One region of the Nocardioides sp. NBC_00368 genome, then DNA from elsewhere that is predicted to be linked to it. Evidence: riboswitches for the same ligand, from Rfam matches in the RefSeq annotation. Region 1 holds a riboswitch; each other region holds the start of a gene.
What was found. A riboswitch is a leader RNA that binds a small molecule or an ion and turns the genes downstream of it on or off. The one in region 1 is predicted to bind cobalamin.
Positions count from the first base shown of each region.

Region 2: another riboswitch for cobalamin. It lies ahead of OG984_RS12215 (prenyltransferase/squalene oxidase repeat-containing protein); the one in region 1 lies ahead of OG984_RS28325 (VWA domain-containing protein).
Region 3: another riboswitch for cobalamin. It lies ahead of OG984_RS29255 (ABC transporter substrate-binding protein); the one in region 1 lies ahead of OG984_RS28325 (VWA domain-containing protein).

Region 1 is NZ_CP107970.1:5,919,523-5,929,086, reverse strand. It holds gene OG984_RS28335 (cobyrinate a,c-diamide synthase) at 1-1,520, opposite strand, end outside; gene cobO (cob(I)yrinic acid a,c-diamide adenosyltransferase) at 1,514-2,128, opposite strand; gene OG984_RS28325 (VWA domain-containing protein) at 2,128-4,242, opposite strand; cobalamin riboswitch at 4,268-4,407, opposite strand; gene cbiE (precorrin-6y C5,15-methyltransferase (decarboxylating) subunit CbiE) at 4,458-5,657, shown strand; gene OG984_RS28315 (hypothetical protein) at 5,872-6,612, shown strand; gene bluB (5,6-dimethylbenzimidazole synthase) at 6,574-7,188, opposite strand; gene cobM (precorrin-4 C(11)-methyltransferase) at 7,188-7,973, opposite strand; gene cobJ (precorrin-3B C(17)-methyltransferase) at 7,970-9,511, opposite strand; gene OG984_RS28295 (precorrin-8X methylmutase) at 9,508-9,564, opposite strand, start outside.
Region 2 is NZ_CP107970.1:2,563,779-2,573,342, forward strand. It holds gene OG984_RS12180 (EamA family transporter) at 1-382, shown strand, start outside; gene OG984_RS12185 (hypothetical protein) at 528-785, shown strand; gene OG984_RS12190 (alpha/beta fold hydrolase) at 782-1,705, shown strand; gene OG984_RS12195 (ECF transporter S component) at 1,873-2,667, opposite strand; gene OG984_RS12200 (ABC transporter ATP-binding protein) at 2,664-4,253, opposite strand; gene OG984_RS12205 (energy-coupling factor transporter transmembrane component T) at 4,250-5,362, opposite strand; gene OG984_RS12210 (hypothetical protein) at 5,359-5,964, opposite strand; gene OG984_RS12215 (prenyltransferase/squalene oxidase repeat-containing protein) at 5,958-7,031, opposite strand; cobalamin riboswitch at 7,098-7,219, opposite strand; gene OG984_RS12220 (glycoside hydrolase family 19 protein) at 7,300-7,965, shown strand; gene OG984_RS12225 (NYN domain-containing protein) at 7,976-8,737, opposite strand; gene gatB (Asp-tRNA(Asn)/Glu-tRNA(Gln) amidotransferase subunit GatB) at 8,868-9,564, opposite strand, start outside.
Region 3 is NZ_CP107970.1:6,115,283-6,124,846, reverse strand. It holds gene OG984_RS29290 (sugar phosphate isomerase/epimerase family protein) at 1-204, shown strand, start outside; gene OG984_RS29285 (glycerate kinase) at 204-1,334, shown strand; gene rhaS (rhamnose ABC transporter substrate-binding protein) at 1,483-2,514, opposite strand; gene OG984_RS29275 (ABC transporter permease) at 2,520-3,608, opposite strand; gene OG984_RS29270 (ABC transporter permease) at 3,605-4,648, opposite strand; gene OG984_RS29265 (sugar ABC transporter ATP-binding protein) at 4,645-6,171, opposite strand; gene OG984_RS29260 (NAD(P)H-dependent oxidoreductase) at 6,350-7,048, shown strand; cobalamin riboswitch at 7,077-7,263, shown strand; gene OG984_RS29255 (ABC transporter substrate-binding protein) at 7,318-8,382, shown strand; gene OG984_RS29250 (FecCD family ABC transporter permease) at 8,382-9,401, shown strand; gene OG984_RS29245 (ABC transporter ATP-binding protein) at 9,398-9,564, shown strand, end outside.

The DNA.
Region 1 (9,564 bases):
AGCCCGTCGCCCACCTCGACGTCGCCGTGGTGCCGCAGCGGGTCCGCAACCTTGCCGTCCCAGCCGCTGGTCGCGCCTGTGTTGGTCTCGACACGACGTCGTTCGTCCCTCACGACGTCGGCTCGACCAGCGGGGTCGGCTCGGCCAGTCACCGAACGAGCGGCGAAGGCACGCGATGCTTCGGCGAAGCGGCGGGCGAGGTGCGGATGGCCGGCCCAGTGCACGTGGAGGTAGGACGCGTGGACGGTGTCGCTGCTGAAGCCGGTCGGCGCGCCGTCGACGGTCCACGCCGCCTGGGTCCCGGCCGGGGGCGAGGTGGTGGTGCGGTGGAACTCGTGGCCGGTGACCTGCTCGCCGGCCCGGGTGAGCAGGGAGTCGGAGGCGGCGACCGCGACCGGGTAGCGCAGGGTGAGCCGTTCGCTCATCGCGGCGTGGGCGGGGATGGCGCCGGCCATCGGGACCTCGTCGAGCGACTCGGCCAGGTAGAGGAGTCCGGCGCACTCGGCGACGGTCGGGATCCCGGCCTGGACGGCGGCCTTCAGGTCTCGGAGCAGGCTCGTGTTCGCGGCCAGCTCGGCGGCGTACACCTCCGGGAACCCGCCGCCGAGGTAGATCCCCCTGGTGTCCTCGGGGAGCGCGGGATCGGTGAGCGGGTCGAAGGGGCGTACGTCGCAGCCTGCCGCCTCCAGGAGCTCCTCGGTCTCGGGGTAGCGGAACGTGAACGCCCTGCCGCCCGCGACGGCCACCACCGGGCGATCACTCTGGTCCTCGACTGTGTCGTCTCCGCGCAGCTCCTCCAGCGGATCCCAGGGATCATCGTCGAGGTCCGGCGCTGAGCGAGCGACGTCCAGGAGCGCCGAGAGGTCGAGGTGAGCGGCCACCTGCTCCCCCAGCCGCTCGATCAGCGCGACCGACTCGTCCCGCTCGGCGACGGGGACGAGACCCAGGTGACGCGACGGGGAGGCGAGCGACTCGTCCCGCGGGAGCATGCCGAGCACCGGCAGGCCGACCTGGTCCAGCGCTCGCCGGATCTCATCGGCGTTGCGCCCGGGAGAGCATCGGTTGAGGACGACTCCCCCGATGCGTACGGACGGGTCGAAGGCCGCCATGCCCGCCGCGATCGCGGCAGCGGACCGGGACATCCGGGCGACGTCGAGGACCAGGACGACGGGCGAGGAGGTCAGGCCGGCGACGTGCGCGGTGGAGGCGAAGCCGTCGGTGCCGAGGCGGCCGTCGTAGAGGCCCATGACGCCCTCGATGACCGCGACGTCCGCCCCGGCGGCGCCGTGGAGCAGCAGCGGTACGACCCGCTCGACGCCGACGAGGTGTGGGTCGAGGTTGCGGCCTGGGCGTCCGGTGGCGAGCGCGTGGTAGCCCGGGTCGATGTAGTCAGGGCCGACCTTGTGACCGCTCACGGCGGTCCCGGAGGCACGCAGCGCCGCCATCAGCCCGGTTGCGATCGTCGTCTTCCCCGAGCCCGTCGAGGGAGCCGCGACCACCAGCCTGGGCAGGGTCACCATTCGATGCCCTTCTGGCCCTTCTGGCCGGCGTCCATGGGGTGCTTGATCTTGGTCATCTCGGTAACCAGGTCGGCGACCTCGAGCACGGCGGGATCGGCGTCACGGCCGGTGATCACGACGTGCTGGCGCCCGGGGCGCTCGGAGAGCACCGACGCCACCTCCTCGGCGGAGACCCAACCCCACTTGATCGGGTAGGTGAACTCGTCGAGGACGAGGAGGTCGTAGCGCTCCTCGGCCAGGCACCGCTTGATCTCGGCCCAGCCCTCGGCGGCGGCCGCAGCGTGGTCCTCGGCCTCACCCTGCTTGCGCGACCAGGACCAGCCGGAGCCCATCTTGTGCCAGTCGACCGGTCCACCCTCGCCGGTCTCCTCGTGCAGCTTGCCGAGGCGCTCGAGCACGGTCTGCTCGCCGATGCGCCACTTGGCCGACTTCACGAACTGGAAGACCCCGATCCGCCAGCCCTGGTTCCAGCCGCGCAGTGCGAGTCCGAAGGCGGCGGTCGACTTGCCCTTGCCGGGACCGGTGTGGACCATCACCAGCGGCCGGTTGCGGCGCTGGCGGGTGGTGAGCCCGTCGTCGGGTACGTTCAGCGGCTGTCCCTTCGGCATCAGGCAGCGCCCCTTCCCATGGTGGATCCGGTGAACCCGTGGACGGCCGACGTCAGCGCCTCGGCGCTCACCTCGGCGACCGGGACGTGCTCGGCACCGAGGTGCTCGGCCAGCCGGCGAGCCAGCCCGAGCCGCATCGGCCCGCTCTCGGAGTCAATGACGACGGTGGTGACGCCCAGACCGGCGACGTACGCGGCGGCCTGCTGCGAGCGCCGCACGGCGTCCTTGCCGTGGGTCTGCGCAGCTTTTCGGGACGAGTTGGCGCGACCGTCGGTGACGACCACGAGCAGCGGCCGCAGATCGGGGTCACGCAGATGCTCGCGCTGCAGCACCCGGGCGGCCTCGAGGAGGCCTTCGGCCAGCGGCGTACGTCCTCCGGCGGGCACCTCGTCCAGACGTGCCGCCGCGAGGTCGACCGACCCGGTCGGCGGGAGCACGAGCTCGGCACCCTCGCCGCGGAAGGTGATCATCCCGACCTTGTCGCGGCGCCGGTAGGCGTCGAGGAGCAGGGAGAGGACCGCCGCCTTCACCTGCGCCATCCGCTTGCGCGCGGCCATCGACCCGGACGCGTCCACGCAGAAGAGCACCAGGTTGGCCTCGCGGCCCTCGCGGACCGCGGTGCGGAGGTCCTCGAGCCGGAGCTCGACCTTGGCCGAGGTGCGCGGCCGGGCGGCCTGCTTGCCCGCGGCGGCCTTGAGCGTCTCGACGAGGTGGAGCGAGCCGCGGGTGCTGGTGTTCGCGCCGATCCGGCGGCCGCTGCTGCCGATCGCCTTGCTCCGGCCGCCGGTGCGGCCGGTGCCCAGGCCGGTGACGGTCAGCAGGCGGGGGCGGTAGGCCGGGGCGGCCGCGGTGACCGACTCGGGTGCGGGAGCGGAGGGCGTGGGCGGCGCCTCGGGGTGGTCGTCCGCGGAATCGGCTGTGTTGGTCTCGGCACCGTCTCGCTGGCGCTCGTCGGGTTCGACCGACGGGGGTTCCGCGTCGGTCGAACCGTCGCCGCTGGGCGGAGCCGGATCGTGCCCGTCCTCCGGCCCGTTCTGAGGCCCGTCCTCGGGCCCGCCCTCCGGAGGCTCCGGCGGCAGCTCCTCGTCGCCGAGGATGCGGTCGAGGAGGTCCTCGTCGAGGCCGGGAGCGTCGAAGGGGTTGCGACGGCGGCGATGCGGGAGAGCCAGGAGCGCGGCCCGGCGGATGTCTTCGCGGGTGACCTCGGAGCGCCCGGCCCAGGCCGCGTGCGCGACGGCGGTGCGGGCGGTGACGATGTCGGCGCGCAGCCCGTCGACCTCGAAGGCCGCGCAGACCTCGGCGATCTTGAGCAGCCCCGGCGCGGTGAGCCGGACCTTCCCGACCAGCGCGCGGGCGGCCGAGATCCGGGCGGTCAGGTCGCGCTCGGCGGCGACATAGCGCTCGACGAACGCGGGAGAGTCCATGTCGAAGGCCATCCGGCGGCGTACGACCTCGGCGCGGAGCGCGGGGTCCCGGGGCGCGGCGACCTCGACGGTGAGCCCGAAGCGGTCCAGCAGCTGCGGACGCAGCTCGCCCTCCTCGGGGTTCATCGTGCCGATCAGCACGAACCGCGCGGCGTGCTCGACCGAGACCCCGTCACGCTCGACCGAGACCCGGCCCATCGCGGCCGCGTCCAGCAGCAGGTCGACCAGGTGGTCGTGGAGCAGGTTGACCTCGTCGACGTACAGCAGGCCGCGGTGGGCCCGGGCGAGCAGCCCGGGCTCGAACTCGACCGCACCGCGCGACAGCGCGCTCTCCAGGTGGAGCGAGCCGACGACCCGGTCCTCGGTGGCGCCCACCGGAAGCTCGACCAGCCGCACCGGCCGGCTCTCCACGACGGCAGCGGACCCGAACGGCCCGTCCGGCGACTCCGCGGACGGGTCGGCGGGGTCGATCGAGAACCGGTCCCCGGCGTAGACCGAGATCGAGGGCAGCACGGCCGCCAGGCCGCGTACGGCCGTCGACTTCGCGGTCCCCTTCTCGCCACGGACCAGCACCCCGCCGATCTCCGGGGAGATCGTGGTGAGCACGAGCGCGAGGCCCATGTCGTCGAGCCCTGTGGCTGAGTCGGCCTGACAGCCGAGAACGGCAGAAAATGGGTAGTGCACCGGCATGAGAGGCTCCCGCTCCCTATCGCGTTGGATGGATGGACGCGGGGCCGGTCTTCGGACTTGCCGAGTCCCCCGTGTGGGGCTCGGTTCACCGCAGCGGGCCTGTGCCGGAATCTCACCGGCTTCCCAGATTCTCCCGTCCCACCGTCCCCACCGTCTCCGGTGGCTGGGCAGTCGGGGCACCTCGCGCCTGTGCGGTCACTGTAGCGTCTGGCCTCATGATCGTCGTGGTGGGCATCGGTGCCGGAGGTTGGGACGAGATCCCCGTACGTCACCAGCAGCTGATCCGGGAGGCCGCGACCCTCCTCGGCGGCAAGCGTCATCTCGACCTCGTCCCTGACGTCCCCGGCCAACGGCGCGAGCCCTGGCCCTCGCCGCTTCGCGATGGCCTTCCGGCGCTGCTCGAGTCGCTCCCGGCGGACGCGCCCGTCGTCGCGCTGGCCTCCGGCGATCCGCTGGTCTCCGGCATCGGGACGACCCTGATCGACCTGCTCGGCACAGCGAACGTACGGATCGAGCCGGCCGTCTCCTCCGTCGCCCTCGCCCGCGCCCGGATGGGCTGGCCGGCGGAGTCGTGCGTGGCGGTGAGCCTGGTCGGCCGCGACGTGTCGCTGCTCGCCCGCGAGCTCGCTCCCGGCCGCCGGATCCTGGCGCTGTCCTCCGACGAATCGACCCCTGCCTCGATCGCGAACCTCCTGGTCAAGAGCGGCTTCGGAGGGTCTGCGCTGACCGTGCTGGGCGAGCTCGGGGCGGAGACCGAGAGCGCGCGGGCCGGGACGGCCTCGACCTGGACGGGCGAGTCGCCACGGCTCAACATCGTGGCGATCGAGTGCGTCGGGGCGCCGCTGTTCGGCTGGGCGGCCGGTCTACCCGACGACGCCTTCGAGAACGACGGCCAGCTGACCAAGCGCGACCTGCGCGCCTCCGCCCTGGCTCGCCTGGCACCGACCCCCGGCGAGCACCTGTGGGACGTCGGCGCCGGTGCCGGATCGGTCGGGATCGAGTGGATGCGGGCACACCCTTCCTGCGCCACGACGGCCGTCGAGGCCAGCCCCGAGCGGGCCGCCCGGATCGCCCGCAACGCGGCCCGTCTCGGCGTGCCGGGCCTCGCCGTCATCGAGGGCCGCGCCCCCGACGCCCTGGCCGGCCTCCGCTCCCCCGACGCGATCTTCATCGGCGGCGGCGCGACCCGCCCCGGCGTCCTCGACACCTGCCTCGCCGCCCTCCGCCCCGGCGGGCGCATCGTGGTCCACGGGGTCACCCTGGAGACCGAGCAGCTCCTCGCAGGGCTCTACAAAGATCGCGGCGGCGAACTCACCCGCATCGCCGTCGAGACCACCGCCCCGATCGGGTCCTTCACCGGCTGGGCGCCTGCGCGCACCGTCACGCAATGGGCCTACACGGCCAACACATCCTGATCCCTCGCCCGGCCCCCGCTCGGCCCCTCGCCGGTCCTGGTGAACAGGTGCTGCCACCGTGCTTTTGATAGAGGAAACTGGCTTGTGAATCGTTCACAAGCCAGTTTCCTCTATCAAAAGCACGAGCCGACCACTGTCGCTGCCGCTGCCCGACCGGTATGCACCTGACTGGTATGCGATGGACGCCCCCGTGGTCCCGACCTAGCGTCGTCGCATGCTGATCACCACGCAGCAAGCTTGTGAGCGCCTCGCGAAAGTCCATCTCCTCGGCCGCAACCAGGCGCTGCGCATCCTGCAGTCAGGACTCGCCGGCCCACGCACGCGAGTCGGCTCGGCATACCGATACGACAGCGACGCGATCGAGCGGCTCCTCGCCCGGCCGCGCAGCACCGACGAGGCTCTCGACCGGCATCGGCCGTTCATCGCGCGCATCGGCCGCGCCAGACACTTCGATCCCGACGCCACGTGGGAGGAACAGCGCGCGGATGTCGCGACGGGGTGGTACCTGCCCTCGCTCGCCTACCAACAGATGCGCCCACGACTCCCGGTACCGTTCCTGGCGACGCTCGGCGCCTGGGTGGTCTTCGGCGCGGAGATCACCGGCTATGAGAGGTCGCTTCACCCCGCCGTCGAACCACGCGAGCAGCCACCTGATCAGCCGCAATCCAAGCGCCCACAGAACCGGCGCCTCCCACCGGCCAGCCTTGTCCTCGGCCGTCCGGGCGACTGGTTCTCGGAGTTCGAGGACACCTGGCTGCCGATCGAGAACGGCGCTACCTGGACTCTGTGGGGTGCCCTCAACTCGACCCCGCCACGCGCCGACCCCCGCAGCATGTACTACCAGGACCAACTGGAGGAGGAGCGCTTCCTCAAGCGCCTCTACTCGACCGGTCGACACCGGGCCCTCGCCCGCACCCTAGAAGGTCTCGTCGTGGACGACCGTGGAGAGCGGTGAGCGGTGGCGCCAGCCGAAGCGCTCCAGGTCGGGGACGTCGGGGAGGTCGGCGACGGTGCCGACGCAGAGCCAGGCGACCGGACGTACGCCCGCGGGCATCCCGACCAGGTCGCGCAGGAACTCCTCGCGGTAGAAGCTGACCCAGCCGACGCCGAGGCCCTCGGCGGTGGCGGCGAGCCAGAGGTTCTGGATGGCGCAGACGACCGAGTAGAGGCCGGCGTCGGCGATGGCGTGGCGGCCGAGGACGTTGGGGCCGCCGCGGCTCGGGTCGTAGCCGACCACGATGCCCAGACCGGACTCGCGGATGCCCTCGATCTTGATCCGGGAGAAGGTCTCGGCCCGCTCGCCGGACAGGGTGGCGGCGAAGGTATCCCGCTCGGTCGCGACGTGGGAGTGGAAGCGCTCGAGGCGGTCGGCGTCGCGTACGAGCACGAAGTCCCACGGCTGCGACATCCCGACGCTCGGGGCGGCGTGGGCGGCGGACAGGACGCGCTCGAGGACATCCGGAGACACCGGCTCGCCGGTGAACTCCGCACGGGTGTCCCGACGACGGTTGATGGCGTCGTAGAGGTCCATCAGGCACCCCCCGACCCGGTGGTCGAGCTTGTCGAGACCCGCGGGCGAGCCGCGTCGTAGAGGAACGACTCTCCGCCGTCGCGGGCCAGCGCGGGTCCGGCGAGGATGACGGCGGCCTGGCGCAGGCCCGCGTCCTCGACCGCGTCGGCGATCGTCGACACGGTCCCCCGCAGCACCTTCTCCTCGGGCTGGCTGGCGCGGTAGACCACCACGACCGGACACTCGGGGCCGTAGTACGGCAGCAGCTCGGCCATCAGCTCGCGGGTACGCCGGATCGCCAGGTGGAGCACCAGGGTGGCGCCGGTGGCGGCGTACGCAGCCAGCGACTCCCCCTCCGGCATCGCGGTCGATCGGGCCCGGGTGCGGGTGAGGACCACCGACTGGGCCACCAGCGGCACGGTGAGCTCGCGGCCGACCAGCGCCGCCGCCGCGGCGTAGGCCGGTACGCCGGGCGTCACGTCCCACGGCACTGCGGCCTCGTCGAGCCGCCGGGTCTGCTCAGCGACCGCCGAGTAGACCGACGGGTCGCCGGAGACGAGGCGTACGACCTGCTTGCCGTCACGATGAGCGGTGACGATCGCCTCGACGATCTGGTCCAGATCGAGCTTCTGGGTGTCGACCAGCTCGGCCTCGGGACTGCAGTGGGCCAACACCTCGGGATCCAGATAGGTGCCGGGATAGAGCACCACCTCGGCGGCCTCGAGCAGCCTCGTCGCGCGCACGGTCAGCAGGTCGGCCGCACCGGGGCCGGCACCGACGAAGTGGACGGTCATCGGATCGGTCATCGGACATACCTCGGCGTCCAGACCTGTCCGGACGCGGTCACCTGTGTCGAGCTCGCCCCCACGATGACCAGGCACTTCATGTCGATCGATGCGGGATCCAGGTCACCGAGGGTGGTCACCGTCAGCGACTCCTCGGCCCGCCCGACGTCGCGGCCGACGATGACGACGGTGTCGGGCTTGCGCTGCTCGAGGAGTACGTCGCGCGCCAGCCCGATCTGCTCGGTGCGCGAGCGCGAGGCGGGGTTGTAGATCGCCAGCACCAGGTCGGCCGCGGCGACCGCGCGCAGCCGCTCCTCGATGACCGGCCACGGCTTGAGGCGGTCCGAGAGCGACATCACCGCGAAGTCCGCACCGACCGGAGCGCCTGCCCGGGCGGCCACGGCCTGGACCGCGCTGACACCGGGCAGCACCCGGACACGTACGCCGGCATAGGCCGGATCCGAAGCCGCCTCGAACACGGCGGACGCCATCCCGAAGACACCGGCGTCACCGCCGGAGACGACGGCGACCCGCTCCCCCGCGAGCGCCAGGTCCAGCGCGTGCCGGGCACGGTCGACCTCGACCGTGTTGCCCGAGGCGTGCCGCTGCAGCCCAGCACGTTGCGGCACCCGGTTGACGTAGGGCGCGTAGCCGACGACGTGACCCACCTCGGCCAACGCGGCCGACACCTCGGGCGTCAGCCACCCGTCCGGCCCTGGCCCCAACCCGACCACGAGCACCTCCCCGCGCTCCGCACCCTCGACCGGCTCGGCCACGGAAGCCTCCGCCGAGCTCGTCTGCCGCATGCGGCCTGCCGAGGCGGAGGCGGGAGCGGTGTCCCCGGGAACCACGATGAGCGAGAAGTACGGCACCGACTCCGGATCCACGTCCGCCACCGGCAGCCAGCGCTCCTCGGGCTGCGAGGCACGCTCGACGTACCAGGCACCCTCGAGCCGCCCGGCCGCAGCCAGCGCGGCGCGAACCGCCGGGAAGGTCCGGCCGAGCTTCATGATGATGGCGGCCTCGGTGTCGGCCAGGCGCCGGGCGAGCTCGGCCTCGGGCAGGGTTCCGGGCAGCACGGTGAGGACGTCGGTCTGGCGCACCAGCGGCGTCGAGACGGCAGCGGTGGCGGCCGCGAAGGCCGGGACGCCCGGCACGACGGAGGTCTCGTAGACCTCCTTGAACCGGTCGTGGAGATACATCGAGGAGCCGTAGAAGAGCGGGTCGCCCTCGGCGAGCAGGACCACGTCGCGCCCGGCGTCGAGATGGGCCGAGAGCCGGACCGCGCAGGACTCGTAGAACTCGGCCATCGCCCCGACGTAGCCACCCGGGTGCGAGGTGGTGCCGGTGGTGACCGGGTAGCGCAGCTCCTCCTCCACCGCACCGGCCGGGATCAGCGATGAGGCGATCCGGCGGGCGTGGGACTGCTTGCGCACCCCGGCGTGGTAGGCGATCACCGGCGCCGCACCGATCAGCCGGGCGGCCTTGAGAGTGATCAGCTCGGGATCGCCCGGACCGATGCCGACGACGGTGAACCGGCCTGGGGTCACGCTGCTCATTCCTGCTCCTGGGCGAGTGCGTTGAGTGCGGACGAGGTCATCGCGGAGCCGCC
Region 2 (9,564 bases), 2.8 Mb from region 1:
CGGCGCGCGCTGGGAGGGGCTCGACGGGCTCGCTCTGGCCTCCACCGTCGCGGCGGTGGCGCTGACGCCTGCGGCGATGGCGTACGCCGACGGGCTGGGGTCTCCGCATGTGTGGCTGGTAGGGCTGATGGTGGGCCTGATGTCCTCGGTGATCCCCTACTCCCTCGATCTCGTCGCCCTGCGCTCGATCAAGCCGGGGCTCTACGCGATCCTGATGTCGCTGGAGCCGGCGGCCGGTGCGCTGGCCGCGATCCTGGTCCTCCACGAGGGTCTGTCCGTGCTGCAGTGGCTGGCCATCGCCTGCGTCGTGGTCGCCTCCGCCGGAGCGACGCGCACCGGCAAGCCCGACCATCACGTGCCGGCGGAGTCGACGCCGGCGTGACGTACGTAGCTCGTCGCACGTTGTAGTGGGGTGTTTCACACAAGCGACATCGGTTCGTCACCGACTCCGAATGTTCAGGTCACTACAGTTTGGTGACAACTCCCCCTCCCTCCGCCCGGTCCCGCCTGTCTCTGGAGTTGCTCCGTTGTCGACCATCACCGCCCCAGCGCACACCACCGCCGTTGCCCAGATGGCCGCACTCTTCGCCGCACGCACCGCGGGGCGAATGGTGGGCCCGTTCCTCCGACCGATCCAGCTGCTGCTGGCTTGGCCGGTGGCCTCTCAGATCGTCGCCCGGCACAACGCCAAGGCGGCCGAGGAGGCGCTCCTGCTACGGCGCGCGGAGCGTGAAGACGTCCAGCACTATCTCCAGCTGCTCGCATCGGAGAGAATGACCGCATGAGAATCCCGCGGGCGATGGCCGAGTCGACGGTCACGTTCCGTGACGTGCTCTCCGACGACGGCACCCTGATCCGGGCCTGGACCAACGACCCCGAGGGTGTGATCGACGGACCGACGGTGCTGCTGTGCAACGGTCTCGGCACCAGCCCGTGGAACTGGCCGGCGTTGCTGCACACCTCGTGCGGCGTACGCGTCGTGTCCTGGCAGCACCGCGGCACCTCCGGCTCGGCGAGGCCGAAGGACCTGGAGCAGACGACATCGAGGCACTTCGCCGAGGACGCGCTCTCGGTGATGGACGCCTTCGCGCTCTCGCGACCGGTGGTGATGGGCTGGTCGATCGGCGTCAACACCGCGTTCGAGCTCGCCGCTGACCACCCCGAGCGGGTCTCCGGCATCTTCGGTGTCGCCGGGGTGCCCGGCGACACCTTCAAGTCGATGCTGGGCCCGTTGCCGCTGCCCGCACCGGCGGCCGCGATCGTGACCCGCACCGCCGCCAAGGTGCTGCGCCGCACCGGCTCCCTGATCACTCCCGTGGCCACCCGGCTCGAGCTCGGCCCGCGGGCGATCGAGGTGTTCTCGAAAGCCGGCCTGATCGGCAAGGTCCCCGACCCCGAGCTCGCCGCGGCCGCGCTGGCCGAGTTCCTGACCACGCCGGTCGAGTGGTACTTCCACCTCGCCCTGCGCACCTCCCAGCGCCGCTCGGTATCGCCGCGCCGGATCAAGGTGCCGGTCGTGCTGGTCGCGGGCACCCGGGATCTCGTCGCCGGCGCGCGCCACATGTCCCGGGTCGCCGCCGGGCTGAAGAACGGCACCTTCGTCGAGCTCGACGGCACCCACTTCGTGCAGATGGAGCAGCCCGACCGCGTCCACCAGTTGCTGCTCGGCTTCCTCGCTCGCGTCGCCGAGCACCAGCGGGTCTGACCCGCGCCGAGACGTCACTCCGGTCGGCCGAGGCGTCAGTTTGTGCGGCTGCGGCGAGCTGTAACACGTCGTTCGTAGGACTACTCGCCCTATCGGAACGACCGGATAGTCCTACGAACGACGTGTTACACGTGCGGCGCCGGCCAGATCTCGGCCGACGGGAGCGGCTACTCGACCGACCGGGGTGACGCCTCGGCGGGGGCGATCATCGCCCGGCGAGCGGCTCGGCGGAGGGTGGCGAGGACGGCGGGGCCGAGGAGGGCGATCGCGACGGCGGTGGTGACGGCTCGCACGGTGTCCCAACTGCTGGTCGAGGTGACCAGGGTGTAGCGCAGGAACGTCGCCAGGTTCTCGGCGAGCGCGGCACCGGGCTCGTAGGAGAGGTTGCCGCTCCCGCCGGGAACCGTGACCCCGGTCAGCAGCGGCCACCCCTGCAGGTTGAGGAGGAGCCCGTAGGCGTAGGAGGCGACGATCCCGTACGCCGCCAGCAGCCCGATCTCGCGACGACCGATCGCGCGTGGCAGGAGCCCGGCTCCCATCGCCACCCAGGCGGCCCCGAGCATCTGGTAGGGCAGCCACGGCCCGACGCCCGCGGTGACGAGCGCGGCGACGAACAGGCTCGTGCAGCCGAGCACGAAGCCGAAGGCGGGCCCGAAGACGCGGCCACCGAGGATGAGCATGAAGAAGACCAGCTCGACCCCGCCGGTGCCGGAGGAGACGGCACGCAGGACGGCCTCGATCGCACTGAGCACACCGAGGATCGCGATCATCCGGGTGTCGATCCCGCCCGCGGCGAGCTCGCTGAGCAGCACGACGAGCATCAGCGGCAGCAGCGCGAGGAAGATGAACGGCGGCTGCACCCGCTCGTAGCCGTGGAGCAGCAGCGGCCAGGCGAACATCATCAGCCCGGCGACGGAGATGATCATGAGCAGGAGGGCCGTGCGGGGCGAGAACCTGATCATCGCTTCCCCACCGCGTCGACGATCTCGCGCACGTTCAGCCAGCCCGGGCCGAAGACCTTGCTCACCTGGGGCGCGAAGGCGGGCGACTCGGCGGTGACGCTGCGTACGTCGCCGGCGGAGACCACCTCGCCGTCGGCGAGCACCACGACGTCGTCGGCGGCCTCGGCGACGAACTCGACGTCGTGGGTCGCGACCAGGATCGCCTTGCCCGCGCCGGTGAGGTCGCGGAGGATCTCGGACAGGGCGTGCTTGGCGGCGTAGTCGATGCCGCGGGTGGGCTCGTCGAGGAGCACGACCGGCGGGTCGGCGCTCAGGATCAGCGCCAGCGCCAGGGCGAGGCGCTGACCCTCGGAGAGGTCACGCGGGTGCTGGTCGTCGGGGATGCCCGGGACGAGGCTGTCCAGGATCTCCCGCGTCCGTGGCCCGCCGGCGTCGCACTCCTCGGCCACGGTCTCCAGGTAGAGCAGATCCGCCGCGGTCTGCGGCAGCAGCCCGACCAGCGTGCGTCGCGATTCGGGGTCGAGGGTCGCCGGATCCTTGCCGGCGACCTCCACCGACCCGGTCAGGCGCTTCTGGGTGCCCTGCAGCGTCCACAGCAGCGTCGACTTGCCCGAGCCGTTGCGTCCCATCAGCGCCGTCACCCTCCCCTGGGGCAGGTCGATCGAGACGTCGTGCAGGACCGGCGTACGCCCTCGGGTGACGGTGAGGCCGGAACTGGACAGGCACTTCGTGGACTTGTCGGGTGTTTCAGTGCCCGTCAAGCCGAGGGATCCCCGGTCGACCGGGTATCCCACAACCCTCGCCCGCCGCCTCGCATCCCGCACCGTGAGCGGCAGCGGCGACCAACTGAGCTCGCGGCCGAGCTCGACGAGCGGCGGCACGACGGGCGAGTCCTCGAGGATGTCGGCGGGGTCGCCGACGGCGACGGAGCCGTCACCGACGAGGAGCGCGATCCGGTCGGCGAAGGGCACGACGCGCTCGAGGCGGTGCTCGGCGAGGACCACGGAGGTGCCGAGGTCGTGCACGAGCCGGGTGATGGTGGCCAGCACGTCCTCGGCGGCGGTGGGGTCGAGGGCGGAGGTGGGCTCGTCGAGCACGACCACCCGCGGGTGGGTGGTGAGCACCGAGCCGATCGCGACGCGCTGCTGCTGCCCGCCCGAGAGCGTACGCAGCGACCGCTGCCGCAGCTCGGCGATGCCGAGCAGGTCGAGGGTCTCCTCGACCCGGCGCCGCATGGTCGCCGGCGGGAGGCCGAGCTGCTCCATCCCGTAGGCCAGCTCCTCCTCGACGGTGTCGGTGACGAAGCCGGCCACCGGGTCCTGCCCGACGTAGCCGATGATCCCGGCGCGCTCGCGCGGCGGCGTACGGATGATCGAGGCGCCGTCCAGCAGCAGGTCACCCTCCAGCGTGCCGCCGGAGAAGCGGGGCACCAGGCCGGCGATGACGCCGAGCAGGGTCGACTTCCCGGAGCCGGTCGGGCCGGAGACGAGCAGCAGCTCGCCCTCCTCGATGGTGAGATCGACGTCCTTGAGCACGTGCTCGGAGGAGTCGGGCGGGGTGAACGTGATCCCTCGCAGCTCGATCATGCGGCGGTCTCCTCCTCGACGAGTGATGCCGGAATCGGCGCGGCGACCGCTGGAACCAGCCCGACCAGCACTCCTGACATGGCCGTCAGCGTGACCCCGGGCGCGGTGCTCACCCCGGGGAAGGCCACCGGGACCTGCGACCGCGCGACCCACCAGCCCACGACCGCGACCAGCACACCGCTCAGCGCCACCACGATCTCCGGCCAGCGCCACCGGTCCGGCCGGTAGACGGTTCGTGAGACCCGGCGACCGGCCAACCTCAGCCCGATGGCCGCGGCCCCGACGCCGAGCACCAGCATGCTGGTCGCCAGCCAGCCCGGCGTGGTCCCGTCCAGCACCGCGTAGACGCCGGCACAGAGCCCGACGAGCGAGACCAGCATGAGCACCGAGGTGACCCGCCTGGTGGCGACCGGGACCCCGGCCGTACGTCCGTAGCCGCGCGTGTCCATGCCGGCCGCGAGCGCCATCGACCGCTCCAGCGCGTCCTCGAGCACCGGGACCAGGAAGCGGCGCAGCCGCTTGACCCTCCCGGTCGCCCCTGCCCGTAGCCGCTGTGCGGCGCGGACCCGCTGCACCGACTCGGCCAGCTGCGGCAGCACGGTCACCGCGACGACGACCGCGGTCCCGATCTCGTAGAGCGCCGGCGGCAGCGACCGCAGCAGTCGTTTCGGGTTGGCCAGCGCGTTGGCCGCACCGACGCAGATCACGATCACGCCGAGCCGCATGCCGTCGTAGAGGCCGGCCAGCAGCGCCTCGCGGGTGAGCGGCCCGAGCAGCCGGATCCCCAGCACCCATTCGGGAAGCGGGATCTCGGGCAGGTCGATGAGCACGTGACCCGGCACGGCACCCAGGAGCACCCGGAAGAGCACCCGGGTGGCGACGATGAACAGGGCGAGGCCGACGTAGAGCCGGAACGCCTTCGCCCACGGCTGCTCCCCGCGGCGGGCCGCGACCACGACCGAGACCACCCCCACCAGCAGCAGGAGCAGCAGCGGGTTGGTGGTGAAGGAGGCGTACGCAGCCAGGCCGATCGCCCACACCCACCAGGCCACGGGGTGCAGATCACGGGGCAGGCGCGCGACCGCTGCCTCACGAAGCACAGTGCTCATCGCCGACGCCACCACACGACACCGGCGACGGAGAAGAGGGCGAGGATCCCGGCCGGAGCGACCCAGCCGGGCAGCTGCCGGGGCTCGGAGGGCGAGTCCTCCGGAGATAACTCCGGCGACGGGCTTGAGGGCGCCCCCACAGCATCCCCAAGTTCCGTCGCCGGAGCGGTAACGACATCGTCGTCTATCCACGTGAACGCAACACCCTGCCCGGAGGTCACGCTGATTTCGGTAACATTTCTGGAGGCGTAGCTCCAGGCCCCGGATTCGTCGGTGACCCACAGCGACCAGTAGGCGTCGGCGGGCGGCATCTGGGCGCAGCCGGCGGTCTTCGGCCGGCCGTCGACCCGGCAGACGACGCTGGGCATCGAGGTCACGTAGGTGAGCGGATGCCCCGCCTTCTCGAAGAGGTCGGCACCGGTGTCGCCCTCCTCGGGCCGGACGCAGGCGATCTCGGGGTCGCCGCCCAGGGCGTTGGGCTCGACGACGACGGTGACGTCGTCGCACGCCTCCGCGGCAGAAGCTGGAGCCGGGGTGAGGACGGGTGCGGTGGCCCCGGCGAGGATCGCCAGGGCCACCATCGCGGACCGTAGGCTCAGCACGCGCTCTTCGTGGTCGCGTCCTTGGGCAGGAAGACGAGGGACGGCAGCGCCTGCGCGGCCGCGAGGCGGTACATCCCCTCGGACTCCTTGGCCAGCCCCTTGGTGTTGCCCTCGGTCAGGGCGGCGTCGTCGTAGGCCACCGCGCCGACGTCGTCACCGCAGGTCACGACGTGCTCGGAGACCCAGGTCGCGGCCTTCTCGGCAGCATCGGTCTCACCGGCGCGGCCGAACGCCCACCCGGCCAGGCCGGTGGTGTTGGAGTTGGCGACGTTGCCGGTCGCCGCCTTGAACGAACCGTCCTCGGCCTGGGTCTCCTTCAGCCACTCGACGCCCGCCTCGACGGCCTTCTCGGCCTCGGGAGAGGCGACCGAGGACAGCGCGATCAGCGCGAACGCGGTGGCGTCGGCGTCCGGAGCCGCCTTCGGGTCACCGTCGCAGGTCTGGTCGGCGGCCGCGGGGTCAGCCGTGAAGGTGACCCGGAACCAGCCCTCCTCGCACTGCTGCCCGGCCAGGAACTCCGCGGCGGCCGTGGCCTCCTTGCTCTCCGCGTTGCTCAGCGCCCAGACCGCGTACGACTGCCCGATGGTGTTGGAGTAGTCGGCCGCCTCCTTGTTCTTGGGGTCGAGCTCGTCGGCGATGCGGCCGTTCTCGGCGACGGTGCCCTCGAGCTGCTTCAGCAGACCGGGGTCGGAGGCATCGATGTTCTGCTGGAGGACGAGCGCCTTCGCGGTGGCCCCGGCCGAGGTCACGGTGCCGAACCCGGGCGAGGTGTAGGCCTTCTTGTTCGTCATCACGGCCGCGGCGATCGTGGCGATCTCCTCGTCGTAGCCACCGACCTCGGCCAGCGCGATCCCGATGTCGGCGCTGAGCCCGAAGTCGTCGGTGCCGTACTGCGCGTTGCGGGCCACACCCTTCGGCGCCTGGGCGACGAGCCAGTCGGCCACGGAGGTCGACACCTTCGCGTCGTAGGTGGGCTTCTCCCCCTCCTCGACGGCCTTCTCGCCGCAGCCGGCGAGCGAGGTGAGGGCGAGGGCGGCGGCGATGCCACCGAGGACGGTCTTCTTCATGGTTCCTTCCGCGCTGTTCGTCGGGAAGGCCAAGGGCCGACCCGCTGCTTTCCACGACAGCGTCAGGTCAGTACGCGTCCGTCGGCAGGTGCTCCGGCTCGCTCAGGACCCTCGATGTCCCGGGCCTACGGTTGCGGGTCAGCGCCGGGATTCGACCGGCTTCCCCCACCACGGCGTGTGTTGATTGAGGCTCTGCTTGATTCGGGGGTCATCTTATGCCGGGTCGGCCCTGCTTGCGGGATCGCCGTCGAGGAGTCACTCTGTCCCCATGCGCCACAGGATTCTCGGCCTTGTCGCAACCTTGATCTCGGCCACCCTTCTCTCCCTCTGCCCGGCCACGACGGCAGTCGCGGCCCCGGCTCGGGCCTCGGTCACGTACGCCGATCTGGTTGCCATGTTCGGCGACAAGGTCGGGAACAAGAAGACCGTCGAGACCGGGCTGCCGACCCTCAACCGCGCCATGTCCGACGCCCGGATCACGACCCCCTACCGGCAGGCGGCCTACCTCACCACGCTCGCCAACGAGAGCTCCTTCCACCACGACGCCAAGGGCCCCCACGACAAGCGGAAGTACGCCGGCCGCGGCTACATCCAGCTGACCGGCGAGGCCAACTACACCGACGCCGGCGCCTACTTCGGGATCGACCTGCGTCGTCGCCCCGAGCTGGCCCGCTCGCTGGACCACAGCGCGCCGATCTCGCGGTGGTACTGGACCGTCGCCCGCGACATCAACCCGCTCGCCGACGCCCTCGAGATGGGCAAGGTCAACGCGGCGATCGGCTATCCCCCCAACAAGGAGGAGGACGCCGAGCGCTGCCGCGACTTCAAGGCCGCGCTGAGGCACCTCAACGGGTCGGTGCCCAAGGGGATCAAGTGCGCCCGCCCGAAGCCGAAGAAGGCAGAGGACCAGGACCGCACCGCGGACGCGTCCTAGTAGGCGTACGTCACTTCTTGCTGTTGCGCTTGTCGCTGACCGCGATCGCCGAGGTGCCCTCGTCCTTGAGCTCGAAGAGGTCGATCGCCTTGATGAGCTTGGTCCAGGTGGCGTACCCGTAGTTGCGCGGGTCCTCGGAGGACTGGTTGCGGATGCGGGAGACGACCGTGCCGACCAGGGCCCAGCCGTCGTCGTCGGCGGCCGCGGCGATGGAGTTGCGCAGCAGCTGGATCAGCCGGGCGTTGCGCTTCAGCACCTGTCCCGTGGTCGCCGAGGAGGACGGCTTGCGGGCGGGCGTGGCACCGGCCTCGGAGTCGGCGTCGGTCTCCTCCTCGGAGCCGCCGAGCTTCTCGACCACGGTGAACCGGGTGCAGGCGCTCTTGAACGGCGCCGGGGTCTTCTCCCGGCCGTAGCCGTAGACCGCGCGGCCCTTCTCGCGCAGGTAGTGCACCAGCGGGGTGAAATCGGAGTCGGAGGAGACCAGTGCAAACGCGTCCGGGATCGCCGCGTGCAGCAGCTCCACGGCGTCGATGGCGAGCGCCATGTCGGAGGCGTTCTTGTGGGCGGTCAGGTCGAACTGCTGCATCGGCCGGATGGCCGCATCGTGCAGCTCCTCGATCCAGCCCTTGAGCTCGGGCTTGGTCCAGTTCCCGTAGGCCCGCCGGATGGTCACCTCGCCGTACTCGGCCAGGTCGTTCAGGATCGCGTCGATCTTGGCCGCGGGGGCGTTGTCGGCGTCGATGAGCAGGGCGATGCGGAAGGGCTCGGTCACGCCGGACAGTCTGCCAGTGCCACCCACCGCCGAGTCGGCTCATCCTGACCAAAACCACCGCCGAGTCGGCGCGTCATGACGCGCCGACTCGGCGGATTCTGTTGTCAGGACGAGCCGACTCGGCGTGGGATCAGGAGAGCTTCTCCAGGATCAGCTCGCGCACGCGCTTGGCGTCGGCCTTGCCGCCGGTCGCCTTCATGACGGCGCCGATGAGCGCACCGGCCGCGGCCTGGTTGCCGCCGCGGATCTTCTCCGCGACAGCAGGCTGGGCGTCGATCGCCTCATCGACGGCCGCACCGAGCGCGCCGTCGTCGGAGACGACGGCGAGGCCGCGGGCGTCGATGATCTCGGAGACCGTGCCCTCACCTGCGAGCAGCCCCTCGAACACCTGGCGAGCGAGCTTGTCGGTCAGCGAACCGCCGTCGACCAGCTTCTGCACCTCCGCGACCTGGGCCGGGGTGACCCCGACCTCGGCCAGCTCGACGCCGCGGTCGTTGGCGGCCCGGGAGAGCTCCGCCATCCACCACTTGCGCGCGGCCTGGGCGGAGGCGCCCTCGGCGACGGTCGCCTCGATCAGCGTCATCGCACCGGCGGCCCACACGTCACGCATCTCCAGGTCGGAGTAGCCCCACTCGGCCTGCAGCCGCGCCCGCTTCTCAGCCGGCGGCTCGGGCAGCGTGCCACGCAGCTCCTCGACCCATTCGCGGCTCGGCGCGACCGGGACGAGATCCGGCTCGGGGAAGTAGCGGTAGTCGTCGGCGTCGGACTTCGGCCGTCCGGCCGAGGTGGTGCCGGTGTCCTCGTGGAAGTGGCGGGTCTCCTGGAAG
Region 3 (9,564 bases), 200 kb from region 1:
CCCGCCGACGCGCTGCTCGCCCGCGGGATGATGGGCGACGGGGTCATCGACTTCGCCTCGATCACCCGGATGGTCGCCGAGACCGGCTACACCGGCGACGTCGAGGTCGAGATCTTCAACGAGGCGGTCTGGGCCGCCGACCCCGACGAGGTGCTCGCCACCATGGCGCAGCGCTACCGCGACCTCGTCCTCCCCCACCTGTGATGGCCGTCCACCAGCCTGACGGTCGGGTCGTCGTGGTCGCCTGCGACAAGTTCAAGGGCTCCCTGACCGCCCGCGAGGTCGACGAGGCGGTCGCCGCCGGGATCCTCGCGGCGAACCCCGAGACAGAGGTACGCATCGTGCCGATCGCCGACGGCGGCGACGGCACCGTGGCGGCGCTGGCCGGCGCCGGCTTCCGCCTGGTCCCGGTGACGGTCGCCGGTCCGACGCTCGAGCCGGTGGCGGCGCACTACGCCGTCCGCGGCGACCTGGCGGTCGTCGAACTGGCCGACACCTGCGGGCTGCTGCGGCTGCCCGGCGACCGGCTGGCCCCGCTCACCGCCTCCTCCCGTGGGCTGGGTGAGGCCATGCTCGCCGCCGTCGACGGCGGCGGCCGCACGGTCGTCATCGGTCTGGGCGGCAGTGCCAGCAACGACGGCGGCGCGGGGATGCTCCGCGCCCTCGGCGTACGCCTCCTCGACGCCTCCGGGGCCGAGCTCGCGGAAGGTGGCGCGGCTCTCCAGGACCTGGCATGCGTCGACCTCGACGGCCTCGACCCACGCCTGCGGGAGACGGAGATCGTGGTCGCCTGCGACGTCGACAACCCGCTCCTCGGCCCCCGCGGCGCGGTCGCCACCTTCTCCGCGCAGAAGGGCGCCGGCCCTGAAGAACAGGCCATCCTCGAGGCGTCGCTGACGACGTACGCCTCCCTCGTCTCCGACGCTCTCGACCGCGCCGCACCGGCCGACACCCCTGGTGCAGGCGCGGCCGGGGGCGTCGGGTTCGCCGCGCTCGCGGTGCTGGGCGGCCGGGTCGAGCGGGGCGTCCACCTCCTCCTCGACCTGGTCGGCTTCCACGAGGCCCTGGTCGGCGCCGACCTGGTGGTCACCGGCGAGGGTTCGTTCGACCACCAGACCCTGTCCGGCAAGGCCCCGCTCGGCGTACTCGAGGCGGCGGCGAGGCGCGGCATCCCCGCCGCCGTCCTGTGCGGCCGCACCACCCTCTCCTCCGCTGAGGCCGAGCAGGCCGGAGCCACCACGGTCCGCGCGCTGACCGACCTCGAGCCGGACCCCGAGCGCTGCATGACGAACGCCGCCGAGCTGCTCACACAGCTCGGCGGCGGACTCGTGTAACACGTCGTTCGTAGGTCTACCCGGTCGTTCTGATAGGGCGAGTAGTCCTACGAACAGCGTGTTACACGGGGATGGGCGCCGAGGAGGCGTAGATCTCGACCCGCCCGTCGTTCCGGCGAGCAAGCTCACCGGAACGGGGCTCGCAGGCTCAGAAGTCGAAGTCGTCGATGTTCGACTCCTCGAAGACCGTCGGCTCACCGAGGACGACGACGCCGTCGGCACCGACGGTGTACTCACCCAGGTCACCGGCCTCGAAGGTGTCGCCCTCCTTGCCCTCGATGTCACCGGAGGCGAGAGCCTCGGCGGTGTACGCGGCCAGGTAGCCGAGCTGCTCGGGGTCCCACAGCGCGAAGGACTTCACGGTGCCGTCCTTGACGTACTCCCGCATCTGGTTCGGGGTGCCGAGACCGGTCAGCGCGACCTTGCCCTTGTACTGCGAGTCGGACAGGTAGCGCGCGGCCGCGGCGATGCCGACCGTGGTCGGGCTGATGATGCCCTTGAGGTTCGGGTGGGACTGCAGCAGGCCGGCGGTCTTGTCGAAGGAGGTCTGGTCGTCGTCGTTGCCGTAGACGGTGTCGACGAGCTTGATGTCGGGGTGGTTCGCGGCCAGCTCCTCCTCCATCAGCTTGATCCACTCGTTCTGGTTGGTGGCGTTGGCCGCCGCGGAGAGGATCGCGATCTCGCCCTTGCCGCCGATCTGCTCGGCGATCAGGTCGACCTGGCTCTTGGCGATGCCGGCGGCGTCGGCCTGGCTGACGAAGACGTCGCGGAACTGCGGCTCGGTGTCGGAGTCCATCGTGACGACCTTGGTGCCGGCGTTGCGGGCCTCGTCGAGGGCGTCGCCGATGGCGGTCGGGTCGTTGGCCGAGACGACGAGCGCGCCGGCACGCTGCTGCGTCGCGGTGTTGATGAAGCTGACCTGGGAGTCGGGGGTCGCCTCGGTCGGGCCGACCTGCGACCACTTCGTGCCGATCTCGTCGGCTGCCTTCTGGCCGCCCGCGTCGGAGGCGTCGAAGTAGGGGTTGCCGAGGTTCTTCGGGATGAAGGTGATGCTGCTGGTGTCGCCGCCACCCTCTCCATCGCTGCCGCTGCCGCTCCCGCCACCGCAGGCGGACAGGGTGAGGCCGAGGGCCGCAACGATGGCGACGGCACTGCCGGCGCGTCGGAACTTGCTGGTCATGTCTCTCACTCCGATTTCTTTGAGTTCTTCGAGGATGGTTTGTCCGAGCTCTGCTCTACCCGTTCTTTGGGCAGCCGATAGGTGCCGACGATGCGACCGGTCCAGCCGAGGACGCTGGCCGCGATGACCGCTGCGATGAGGAGTACGCCGGTGATGATCTGGATGAGGTTGGCGCTGAGTCCGTCGAGGCGCAGCGCGCTGCCGATGGTCCCGATCAGGACGACGCCGGCGATCACCCCGGGGATCGCGCCGCGGCCGCCGAAGATGGACACCCCGCCGAGCAGCACCGCCGCGATGACCTGCAGCTCCATGCCGGTGGCGTTGTCACCCCGCGCACTGCCGTAGCGCAGCGTGAAGTAGATGCCGGCCAGCCCCGAGATCAGGCCGCTGAGCGTGAACAGGATCAGCTTCGTACGGTCGACGTTGACACCCGAGAAGCGGGCCGCATCCTTGCTGAGACCCGCGGCGAAGATGCCCCGACCGAACGGCGTGAAGTGCAGGACGACCGCGAAGAGCACGATCAGGACGACCAGCGGAACCGTCATCAGCGGGATCTGGGAGTCGCCGATCCGAGCCTGTACGACATCGCCCCAGGCGTCGGGCCAGTCGGTGATCGCGGTGGTGCCGAGCGCGCCGACCGCGATCCCGCGGAAGAGCGCCATGGTGCCGATCGTGACGGCCAGCGACGGCAGCCCGTAGCGGGTGACGAGCACGCCGTTGAGCGCTCCCGCGACCGCGCAGGCGAGCAGCGCGAGCACCATCGCGGCCACCATCGGGAGGCCTTCACGGTGCAGCACCCCGAACAGGACGCTGGAGAGCCCGACGACGCTCGCCACCGACAGGTCGATCTCGCCGGTGATGATGATCAGGGTCATCGGCAGCGCGATCAGCAGGATCGGCGCGATGTCGAGCACCAGGAAGTAGACCGTGATCGGGTCGGAGAAGTTGAGGATCGCGATCGAGGCGTACGTCCACACGACCACGAGCAGGGCGATGATCGCCGTGTCCCTGGTCATCAGGGTGCGCTGCCACCACGGCTTGGCGTGCGCGGCGTACGTCCGGGCGGGCGCCTTCTCGGAGAGCAGGCTGGTCATGCTTCTTCCCTCTCTGCGAGGAGCTTGTCGTGCTGACGGCGGGCGAAGTAGCGGTCCAGGACGATCGCGCCGATGATCAGCGCGCCGACGACGGCCTGCTGCCAGAAGTCGGGGATGCCCAGGACCGGGAGCGCCCGGTTGATGGTGGTGAGGAGGTACGCCCCCAGAGCCGCCCCGAGCACGGTGCCGCTGCCGCCGAAGATGGCCACGCCACCGACGACGGCGGCGCCGACGGCCTCGAGCTCGATGCCCAGGCCGACACCGGAGCTGATGGTGCCGTAGCGGGAGACGTACAGGATCCCGGCGAGGCCCGCGAGCGCACCCGAGGTGGCGAACGCCTGCAGGACCCGGCGCTTGTCGCGCAGCCCGTAGAGCGTGGCGGCATCGGGGTCGGAGCCGATCGCGTAGAACTCGCGGCCGACGCGGGTGGAGCGCATCAGATAGATGGCCACGGCCAGCAGCGCGAACGAGATCCACGCCAGGTTGGGGATGAACAGGAACGATCCGGTTCCGAAGTCGAGCAGCCCGGGCGGGATGTCGGAGGCGTTGATCCGGTCGCTGCCGGCCCACTCGAGCATGATCCCGCGGTAGACGTAGAGGGTGCCGAGGGTGATCACCAGCGCCGGCACCTTCGCGAAGGCGACCAGCACCCCGTTGACCAGACCGAGCACGGCGCCCGCGGCGACTGCGATCAGCACGACGAGGATCACCGGGAGCCCGGTGTCGAGGAAGAGCCGACCGGCGAGGTACGCCGTCAGCCCGAGGGTCGACCCGACGCTGAGGTCCACGTTGCGGGTGACGATCACCATCGCCTGGCCGATCGCCAGGCAGACGAGGATCGCCGGGGTCAGGGTGAGGTCGCGCCAGCCGTCGGTGCTGAACAGGAAGTTGGGGTTCACCGCCGTGGTCACCACGAGCAGCAGGATGAAGGCGACGGCGATGCCGGTCTCGCGCTGCTTCAGGAGCCAGGTCAGCCGGCTGGCTGCTCTGTGGCGTGGCTGCGGCGCGGCCGGGGCAGGCGCGTCGAGCGTGGTGGTCATGATGCCTCGCTGACGTTCAGGGTGGTGGAGTGGTGGGCCGTCGCCGCGCGCATGACGGCCTCGGGGGTCGCCTCCTCGCGGCTCAGCTCGGCCGTCTGGTGACCCTCGCTGAGGACGATCACGCGGTCGGCCATCCCGAGCACCTCGGGGAGCTCGGAGGAGATCATCAGGATCCCGAGGCCCTCCTGCGCGAGCGTGGAGAGCAGTCGGTGCACCTCGGACTTGGTGCCGACGTCGATGCCTCGGGTGGGCTCGTCGATGATCAGCACCTTCGGCTGGGTGGAGAGCCACTTGGCCAGGACGACCTTCTGCTGGTTGCCGCCCGAGAGGGTGCCGGCGAGGGTGTCGAGGGTCGCGGCCTTGACCTCGAGCCGGGCGGCCCAGTCGGCGGCCGAGCGGTTCTCGATGCCGGTGCTGATCAGCCCGGTGCGGGCGAGCCGGCCGCTCGTCGGAAGCGTGATGTTGCGCGAGATCGGTGCGTCCAGGACGAGGCCGTGCTGGCGGCGGTCCTCGGGGACGAAGGCCAGTCCCATCTCGATCGCGCGTCGCGGGTCACCCGGCGGGACCGGCCGCCCGTCGAGGGTCACCTCACCGCTCTCGTAGGGGTCGACGCCGAAGATCGCCTGGGCGACCTCGCTGCGCCCGGCACCGACGAGGCCGGCCAGGCCGACGATCTCACCTTCGCGGACGGTGAGGCTGATGTCCTGGAACAGGCCGGTGCGGGTGAGGCCGCTGACCTCGAGCAGGGGCTTGCCGACGGTGGCCTCGAGCTTCGGGTAGAGGTCGGAGACCTCGCGCCCGACCAGTCGCTGGACGATCTCGTCCTCGGTGACCGCGGCGATCGGGTCGGTGGAGATGTAGGCGCCGTCGCGCATCACCGTGATGGTGTCGCACAGCGCGAACACCTCGTCGAAGCGGTGCGAGATGAACACGACGGCGCAGCCCTGGTCGCGCAGCGTGCGCGCCACGGTCATCAGTCGCTCGACCTCGTTGCCCGACAGGGCCGCGGTCGGCTCGTCCATGATCAGGACCTTGGCGTCGAGCGAGAGCGCCTTGGCGATCTCGATCAGCTGCTGGTCGGCGATCGAGAGACCCTCGGTCGGGCGGTCGGGCTCGATCGGCACGCCGAGCCGGGCGAAGAGCTCGATGACCTCGGTGCGCATAGCGGCACGGTCGATCCTGCCCCAGCGGTTGGTCGGCTGGCGTCCCATGAAGATGTTCTCGGTGACCGAGAGGTCGGGGAAGAGGGTCGGCTCCTGGTAGATGACCGCGACGCCGGCCTGCTTGGCCTCGGCGGTGTTGCGGAAGTCGACCTGCTCCCCGGAGAGCAGATAGTCGCCGGCGTCGCGGCGGTAGAGCCCGGCGACGATCTTGACCAGGGTCGACTTCCCGGCTCCGTTCTCCCCCACGAGCGCGTGGATGGATCCGGCCTCGACCCGGAGGCTTCCAGACCGGAGGGCGCGTACGGGGCCGAACGACTTGGCCACGTCCCGCAGCTCCAGTGCGGCGGGTGTGTCCGGCATGGGCAGCTCCTCGAATTGAAAGGTTTCAAGCCTGGTTTACGCTAGTGATGGCAATCACATACGTCAACACTCTTCGGCCGCTAATTTGAGCGAGGTTCGGACTTTGTGGTCAGACCGGCACGACGCCCACCCACATCCAGGCGGGAATCCTGCCGCGTCAGACCGCGTTCAGAGACCCATGCACGCACTCTGGGTATGGGCACATCCGCACGCGTCGTCCCTCAACGGACGGTTGCAGGAGGCGGGCCGGAACGCTCTCGTCGCGACCGGCTGGACCGTCGACGAGATCGACCTCTATCGAGAAGGTTTCAATCCACTTCTGGTGGAACGGGGCGAGGCCGACGTACGCCACCACCAGGACCGCCTGCGGGAGGCAGATCTGCTGGTCGTGCAGTTCCCGCTGTGGTGGTATTCGGTGCCGGCCATCCTCAAGGGCTGGATCGACCGGGTCTTCGAGTCGGGGTTCGCCTTCGACGTACCGGATCCGGAGACCGGCAAGCCGCTCAAGTACGGCAAGGGCGGCCTGGCCGGCAAGCGCGCCCTGACCATCGTCACGGCCGGCGACCGGGCCGCGACCCTGGGCCCGCGCGGGATCAGCGGCCACATCGAGGACGTCCTGTGGCCGCTGCTGCACGGCACGTTCTGGTACACCGGGATGGACCCGCTGCGTCCGCACCTGATCACCGACGCCGACCTCGTCGACGCCGAGGTCATGGCACGGATCGAGGCCGACCTGAGCGTACGTCTCGAGGGCGTGATGACGGAGCCGCGGATCGCCTACCGGCCGATGGTCGAGGAGCAGTACGACCACACGATCAAGCTCCACGACTCGGTTGCGCCCGGGCAGGACGGGCTCAGCGCCCATCGCGAGGGCTGAGGGCGTCACGGCGGCGGGCGGGCGCGCCTGCTACGGTCTTCGGGCCAGCCGCTCGGGACGTAGTCCCGGCACGGGAACCCGGTGAGAGTCCGGGACTGACGCGCAGCGGTGTGGGTGACGGACGGGACACTGTGCCACTGGGCCCTCGGGTCTGGGAAGGCGTCTCGCGCCGGTCGATCCCGAGTCCGAAGACCTGCTGGCCCTGCAGCAGACCGCTGCCGGTCAGCACGGGCGACGCGCACCAGCCCGCGACCCGCTCGAGGACCGACGTGCACCTGTCTCGCACCATCCGACCGACCCTGATCCGAACGGTCGCCGCGAGCGCCGTGCTGGTGCTCGGCGCCGCACTGGTCGGCTGCGGAGCCGGCCAGCCCTCCGGCGCGCAGCAGGCGGCGGCCGACGCCGGCGACGCTGCCGGCTTCCCGTTCACGCTGACCAACTGCGGTCGCGAGATCACCCTCGAGGCGCCACCCGAGCGGGCGGTCTCGCTCAACCAGGGTTCCACCGAGATCCTGCTCTCGCTCGGCCTCGCCGACCGGATGGCCGGCACCGCGGTGTGGACCGACCCGGTGCTCGACTCGCTCGCCGAGGACAACGAGCGCGTCCCCCGGCTCGCTGACGACTGGCCCTCCTACGAGCGCGTACTGGAGGCCGAGCCCGACTTCGTCACCGCCTCCTTCATCAGCACCCTGGGCGAGGGTGGGGTGACCACGCCGGAGGACCTGGAGAAGCTGGGCGTCGGCTCCTACCTCTCCCCCGCCGAGTGCGTCAAGGACAACGAGGGCGACGACGACGGCACCCGTCTCGACCCTCTCGAGATCGAGACGATCTTCCAGGAGATCACCGACCTGGCGCGGATCTTCGGCGTCCCCGACCGCGGCGAGAAGCTGGTCGCCGACCTGTCGCAGCGGCTGGAGGCCGCCCGGACGAAGGCACCCGCCGGCGAGGTGAGCGCGATGTACTGGTTCGCGAACTCCGAGTCGCCCTACCTGGCCGGCTGCTGCGGCGGCCCCGGCATCATCGGCCGCACCCTCGGTGTGGAGAACGTCTTCGACGACACCACCGACGAGTGGCCGCAGATCAACTGGGAGACCGTCGCCGAGCGCAACCCCGACGTCATCGTCCTCGGCGACCTGACCCGCAAGAGCCAGACCGCCGAGACGGCCCGCGCCAAGATCGACTACCTGAAGAGCAACCCGGTCACCGCCCGGATGGACGCGGTCCGCAACGACCGCTTCGTGACGGTCTCCGGCGCCGAGCTCAACCCCTCGATCCGCACCGTCTACGCGGTCGAGAACGTCGCCGACCAGCTGGCCGCCCTCGGCCTCCGCTGATGTCGGCGCGCCGCGTCCCCCGCGCCGGCGTCCTGCTGGCCCTGGCTCCCCTGGTGGTGGTCGCCTCGGTGGCGGGCGCCATCACCGTCGGCCCCTCCGACCTGAGCATCGCCGACGTCTACGGCGTCGTGGCCGACCGGGCCGGGCTCGGGTCCTCCGAGCTGACGCTGCTGCAGCAGAGCATCGTGTGGGACCTGCGGCTGCCGCGTACGTTGCTCGCGGGGATCTGCGGTGCGGGTCTCGCCATCTGCGGGATCATCCTGCAGTCGCTGCTGCGCAACCCGCTCGCCGACCCGTTCGTGCTCGGCATCTCCTCGGGTGCCTCCACCGGCGCGGTCTCGATCGTCGTCCTCGGCGTCGGCTCGGGCGCGATCGGGCTCTCCACCGGGGCGTTCGCCGGTGCGCTCGCCTCGTTCGCCCTGGTGCTGCTGCTCGCCTCGCTCGCCGGCGGCACCACCGACCGGCTCATCCTGGCCGGCATCGCGGCGACCCAGCTCTTCTCGGCGCTCACCTCGTTCATCGTGTTCACCGCAGCCGATGCCGAGCAGACCCGCGGGGTGCTGTTCTGGCTGCTCGGGTCGCTCTCCTCGGCCAGCTGGACCGACGTACTCGTGTGCGGGGTGATCGTGCTCGGCGGGCTGCTCTGCTGCGTCGTCGGCGCCGGCTGGCTGGACGCGTTCGCGTTCGGCAACGACGCGGCGGCCTCGCTCGGCGTCGACGTCGCGCGCATCCGGGCGGTGCTGCTGGTGCTGACGGCGCTGATGACGGCCGTCATCGTCGCGACCTCGGGCGCGATCGGATTCGTCGGGCTGGTCCTCCCCCACCTGGCCCGCGCCCTGGTCGGGGTCGGGCACCGGCTGCTGCTCCCGGCCACCGCGCTGCTCGGCGCGATCTTCCTGATCTGGGTCGACACCGCGGCCCGGACCGTGATCGACCCCGAAGAGCTCCCCGTCGGGGTGGCGACCGCGCTGGTCGGGGTGCCGGCCTTCGCGCTGGTGCTGATGAGGGCGCGGCGATGACCGCGCTCGAGGCCGGCCGGGTCAGCTGGGCTCCCCGCGGCCGACTCGTCGTCGACGACGTGTCCCTCCAGGTCGAGGACGGCGCCACCGTCGGCCTGCTCGGGCCCAACGGGTCCGGGAAGTCCTCGCTGATCCGGATCCTGGCCGGGCTCCGGCCGCCGGA